2 regions of the Nocardiopsis mwathae genome follow, and region 1 is predicted to be linked to the other one. Evidence: riboswitches for the same ligand, from Rfam matches in the RefSeq annotation. Region 1 holds a riboswitch; the other holds the start of a gene.

Evidence for each region. Region 1 has a riboswitch for magnesium ahead of mgtE (magnesium transporter). Riboswitches for the same ligand answer to the same signal wherever they lie in the genome.
Region 2: linked by a shared signal. The riboswitch ahead of mgtE (magnesium transporter) and the one ahead of mgtE (magnesium transporter) in region 1 are both predicted to bind magnesium.

The regions. Positions count from the first base shown of each region.
Region 1 is NZ_JACHDS010000001.1:4,670,202-4,673,227, reverse strand. Features, by position in the region: gene HNR23_RS20470 (class I SAM-dependent methyltransferase) at 1-122, shown strand, start outside; gene HNR23_RS20465 (hypothetical protein) at 335-511, opposite strand; gene HNR23_RS20460 (hypothetical protein) at 535-717, opposite strand; M-box (ykoK) riboswitch at 784-960, shown strand; gene mgtE (magnesium transporter) at 1,227-2,672, shown strand; gene HNR23_RS20450 (MgtC/SapB family protein) at 2,673-3,026, shown strand, end outside.
Region 2 is NZ_JACHDS010000001.1:1,319,080-1,322,105, reverse strand. Features, by position in the region: gene HNR23_RS05315 (esterase/lipase family protein) at 1-456, shown strand, start outside; gene mgtE (magnesium transporter) at 554-1,891, opposite strand; M-box (ykoK) riboswitch at 2,257-2,428, opposite strand; gene HNR23_RS05305 (Lrp/AsnC family transcriptional regulator) at 2,622-3,026, opposite strand, start outside.

The sequences.
Region 1 (3,026 bases):
CCAAGGCCAAAGCCCCCGACGCCTACCGCGCCATCCACGCCATCAAGCGCGACCTCGGCCTCGACGACCCGGTCCGCAGCGGCACGGACAACCCGATGATCTACTTCCGCCTGCCTCGGTAGCGGGGGCGCGGACCACCGGTCGGCCGGTCCGCCGGGCGGCCTTCCTTCGCGATCCGAGCGCCCCGGCGCCTGCCGGACCGGACATGGGCACGCATCCGAGGATGCCCGCTTGCGGCGGTGCCGGATTCCGGAGATGTCCGTTCGTGCAGATGGCCCCTGCGCCCGATCGGACCCCATGGGCGGCGCGGGTGAGGGAACAACCGCGCCGGCGGTCAGCCCTGCGCGGCCTGTGCTCGGGCCTCACGCACGAACAGGGTCAGCCAGGTCACCAGCAGCACCGTCACGGCCGCGGTGGCCAGGACGGCGTAGTAGGGCAGGTCGACCGCCAGGATCGACGCGGACAGTCCCGCGGCGACCATTCCGAACACCAGGTGGTACTTGCGTCGCACGGCTTTTCACCTCCTAGATCCGGTCACGGCCTGCGAGGGTAACACCGCTGTTCTCGGGCGAACGGACCATCCACGTACAGCTGAGCCTTGCGCCCGCTCCCGTCCAGGGCGAGGTGGGCGGGGTCGGCGGACACGCCGCGCTTGCGCATGGCGTCGGCGCCCTTCCAGACCGGCCCCCTTCCGGCCTGCGTCGTTATCGACGTCACCCCCCGCGCCCCAAGGCTTTCGGTGGCCATCGCCGCCCGGAGGTGGTAAGCTCCACTTTGGAATGTCAGGTGTCCCGTTAGGCGAGGCTCCTGTGCACGTACGCGTCCGCTGCCCGGAAAGGTCGAGAGACCCCAACGGGTTGAACAGGCCCTGCCGAATCAAGGCTCGGCTTAATGCGGACCGGCGCCGCCCTGGCGGCCGCCTAGGTGTGCAGTGTCAAAGCTCCACGTGGGGAACCCGTCGGCTCATGCCCGGCGACCTTTTCTCGTGAGCTTGTGAAGGCCTCCCCGCTCGGGAGGTCTTTTTTCGTATGCGAGCACGAGGCGCGAGGGAGGTGAGGGCTGATGCCTGATCGACCATCCACCCCGGTCGACGACGAGCCCGGTCATAGTCGCCGCTCGGCGACCCCGACGACCACGGGCCGAACCACCTCACCACCTTTCACAGCCTGCCCTCACCCGAGTGCGCCGCGAGTCGACGTCCGCTGACCTGGAGCGGGAGCCCTATCGTGCTCCCCCTTGGTGCGGGCGGCTCCCTGCGCGCCCCGGTGCTGCGGCGCGCCCGACCCCCCAGGGAGCCCACCATGCACACCATGCTCATGGACCGCCTCAAGGAGCGCGACCTCGACCGCGCCAAGACCACGCTGACCACGGCGACCGCCGACGAGATCGCCGTGATCCTGCGGATCCTTCCGCCCACCGAGCTCGTCCTGGCCTTCCGGCTGCTGGACAAGCACCTGGCCATGGAGGTCTTCGACCTGCTCACCGACGACGAGCAGGTACGGCTGCTGCGCGCGATGACCGACTCCGAGGCCGCCGCGGTCCTGGCCGACCTGGACGCCGACGACCTGGCCCGGCTGGTCGACGAGGCACCGGCCGCCGTGGCCAAGCGCCTCCTGGCGGCCATGTCCGACGCCGACCGGGAGCGCGTCGGCGCCCTGCTCGCCTACCCGGCGGGCAGCGCGGGACGCGAGGCCAACCCCGAGTACATCGCCGTGCGCCCGCACATGCTCGTCAAGGAGACGCTCGGCCTGATCAGCCGCTCCCGCCTGGGGCCTGAGGACGTCACCACGGTGTTCATCACCGAGAACGACCGCACCTACCTGGGGCTGGTCAGCGTCGCCGAGCTGGTCCAGGCGGACCCGTTCACCGAGGTCGGCGAGCTGGCGCGGCTGGGCGACATCGCGGTGCCCACCAGGTCCGCGGCCGCACCCGCGGCGCGCGCACTGCAGCGCCGCGACCTCGGCGCGATCCCGGTGGTCGACTCCGAGCGGCGCCTGGTCGGGGCGCTCACCTACGACGACGCCATGGACGCCATCGACGACGACACCTCCGAGACCGTCTACCGCAAGGCGGGCATGGGCGACCCGGCCCACGCCACCGAAATGCTCCGCAGTGAGCGGCTGACCAGTGGAAGCATCTGGTACCCGGTGCGGGTGCGCATCGCCTTCCTGATGGTCACGCTGGCCGGGGGGCTGCTGGTCGGCGGGCTCATCGACAGCTTCGAGGACGTCCTGGCGGCGGTGGTCGCGGTCGCCGTGTTCGTGCCGCTGGTCATGGACATGGGCGGCAACGTCGGCACCCAGTCGACCACGATCTTCGCCCGCGGGCTGGCGCTGGGCCACATCGACCCGAACCGGTTCGGCCGCCAGCTGTTCCGGGAGGTCCGGGTCGGCCTCGCCATGGCCCTCGCCATCGCACTGGTCGGCGGCGGCATCGCCTACCTGTGGCAGGGGGCGCCCAACGGCATCCCCATGCTGGGGGTGGCGGTGGGGCTCGCCCTGTTCACGTCGGTCACGCTGGCGACGTTCCTCGGGTTCGCACTGCCGTGGCTGATGCTCAAGCTCGGCCTGGACCACGCGCCCGGCGCCGACCCGTTCATCACCACCATCAAGGACTTCACCGGCCTGGCGGTCTACTTCGGGCTGGCCTCACTGCTGCTGGGGGTGGGCTAGATGATCGAGTTCTGGGAGTTCGCGCTCCGCCTTGCCTGCGCACTCGTGCTGGGGGCGCTGGTGGGTGTCGAGCGGCAGTGGAGGGCGCGGCTCGCCGGGCTGCGCACCAACGCCCTGGTGGCGACGGGGGCGGCGCTGTTCGTGCTGCTCGCCGTCAACACCCCGGGCGAGGTCAGCCCGACCCGGATCGCCGCGCAGGTGGTCTCCGGTATCGGGTTCCTGGGCGCGGGCGTGATCCTGCGGGACGGGGTCAACGTCCGCGGCATCAACACCGCGGCGACCATCTGGTGTGCGGCGGCCGTCGGCGTGCTCGCCGGCAGCGGCCTCTACCTGGGCGCGCTCATGGGTGCCCTG
Region 2 (3,026 bases), 3.4 Mb from region 1:
AGCAACAGGTCCACCGCCGAGCAGCTCCACGACTACATCACCGGGGTGCGCGTCCGCACCGGCGCCACCCAGGTCGACGTGGTCACCCACTCCATGGGCGGGCTGTCCTCGCGCTGGTACATCAGGTACCTCGGCGGGGCCGACGTGGTCGACGACTGGGTCTCCATCGGCGGACCGAACAACGGGACCCGGGTCGCCGGGTTCTGCTCCACCCTGCTGACCTCCTGCCGGGAGATGAAGCGCGGGTCGGGCTTCCTCGGCGAACTCAACGACGGCGATCCCACCCCGCCCGGCGTGACCTACACGACCTTCCGGTCCCCCTGCGACCTGATCATCTCCCCGGTCGGCAGCACCCGCCTCGACGGCGCCACCAACCATCGGACCCGCTGCCTGGAGCACATCTCCATGATGTGGGACCCGGGCGTCATCAAGGCGGTGCGCGAGACGATCCGGTGACATACCGTCCGCACGGCTGAACGGCCGCCCCGGTGTCCGCGGTTTTCCGCCCGCTGGGGCTCGGGGACGGGCCGGACGCCAGGGGGCCGCCGCCTGCTCACCACAGCACCAGCTTGGCGATCTCGAAGTAGATGATCAGCCCGGTGCCGTCGACCAGCGTCGCGATGAACGGAGCCGACACCACCGCCGGGTCGATGCCGACGCGGCGCAGCACCAGCGGAAGAATCGAGGAGACGAGCGCCGACCACAGCACGATCGCCGCGACCGACAGCACCACCACCAGGGTGACCTGCGGCCCCACCCCCAACATCCAGGCGCGGATCATCGCGGCGCCGGCCATCGCCATCGAGATGAGCATGCCGGTGCCCATTTCCTTGCGAACGACCCGCCCCATGTCCCGCAGGGCCACCTCGCCGGTGGCCATCGCGCGGACGAGGGTGGTGGTGATCTGGGTACCGGTGTTGCCGCCGGTTCCGATCAGCAGCGGGATGAAGAAGGCGAGCGCGATGGCGGCTTCGAGCTCCTCCTCGAAGTGCCGCAGGACCGTGCCCGTGTACGCCTCAGCGGCGAACAGGACCAGCAGCCACAGGATCCGCTTGCGCCAGAGCTTCATCGGGGAGGCGTGCAGGTAGGGCACGTCCAGAGGGGCCGATCCGCCCTGGCGCTCGGCGTCCTCGGTGGCCTCCTCCTCCACGATCTCGGCGACGCTGTCGGCGGTGATGACACCGATGATCCGGCCGTCGTCCACCACCGGCAGGGCCGCGTGGTCGTGCGCGTTGAGCAGGCGGGCCGCCTCCTCGCGGTCCGCGTCGGCCGCGACCGTCACGACCCGGGTCCGCATCAGCTCGGCGACCGGGGCCGCGGCCGGGGCCAGCACGAGGGAGCGGAACGCGACGACGCCGAGCAGCTCTCCGCCGTCGCCCGTGACGTACAGCGTGAAGGCCACCGCGCCGTCGGCGGCGCTCTCCCGCACCCTCTCGATGGCCTCCCCCGCCGGGGTTTCGGCCGGCAGCGCGATGAACACCGGCGTCATGTGCGCCCCAGCGGTCGTCGGCGGGTGGGCCAGCACCGTCCGCAGCGGGGCCGCCCGGTCGCGTCCCATCCGTGCCAGTACCTCGACCACCAGCGGGGAAGGCATCTCGCGCAGGATCGCGGCGGCGCGGTCGGTACGGATGAGACCGAGGACGCCGACCGCGGTCGCCAGCGGCAGCCGGCCGAGGAAATCGGCGGCGGTGTGCCGGTCCACCGACTCCACCAGGCCGGCGGTGGCGGCCGGGCCGATGAGGTGGGCCAGCCGCCCGGCGCGCTCCTGGTCCAGGCCGGCCAGCTCCTCGCCCCGCTCGTGCGGGTCGGTGATGTCTCCGAACCAGCGCTCCAGCGCCTCGGGGCGGGGCTCGTCGAGGATCGTGCGCAGGGAGGTGCGAACGAGGTTCATGGTTTCTCCTCCGGAATTCGTGAGGGAAAGCGCAGGCACGCGGAAATAGCCGTTCGGCGTTCGAACGGAAGTGGCCCGGATGGACGACGTGTACATCGGGGAACGGCAACGCGGACCCCGCAGACAATCACGGCCTCACGGATGCGGGTATTCGAAGGCGGCATTACCGTGGGTCGTCGCGGACGGACTTCGCCCCGGCCTCATCGGCCATCACCTCCCCTGATCGCGCCCGGACCGGCCAGTGCGCCTCTGCGCCACGGACGGGTCGCCCGCGACGGCAGCCGCCACCGGGCGGTGAGGTGGGCCGGACGAACCGCATGCACCGCCAATTGCGGCCGCGGCCCTCGACCAGAGCGCGGGGATACGAAGAACCTCCACGTCAGAGCTTTGGCACTGCGTGACGTGATCCGGTCGCCCGGAAGCCACTTGGGGCCACCCCTTAAGCCGGGGAGGCCTGTCCTAACCCGGCGGCGTCTCTCGACACCGACGGACCAGTGGCCTGTGTTCACGCAGGAGCCTCACCGAACGAGGTGCTGCCCTGCCAGTCTGGCCCCGCCGGGCACTTTTCGTCAAACCGCATATTCGACCGGGCGGACGGCGGGAACGGTGACGAAGAACACCCCGCCGTTTCGCGACCCGCGGCCCTGGACGCGGCGCCGAGAAATCGAAAGGCCGGGAGAATCGACGTTCCGCAAATTCGGCGGCGAATTCTCCGCCCGGGCGACCGATCTCAGGGGTGGCGATTGATCGGCGGCTCGTCGAGGATGAACATCGTCTGGGTGTTGCGGACCTCCGGGATCCGCTGCAGGCGGTCGAGGACGAAGGTGCGCAGTGCGGCGGCGTCGGCCACCCTGACCAGCAGGAGGAGGTCGACGTCGCCCGACACCAGGGCGGCGTGGTCGACCTCGGGGATGTCGCGCAGGTAGTCGCGGAACTTCTCCCAGGAATGCTGTTCGATCCGCACCGAGACGTAGGCGGCCAGCCCGGTCCCGTATTTCTCGGGGTCGATGACGGCGGTGAATCCGCGGATCACCCCCTGGTCGCGCAGCCGGTCGAGCCGGGCATAGGCGTTGGCCCGGGAGATGTGCGCCTGCTGGGCGACGGCGCGGATGGACATCCGGCCGTCGGCGCGCAG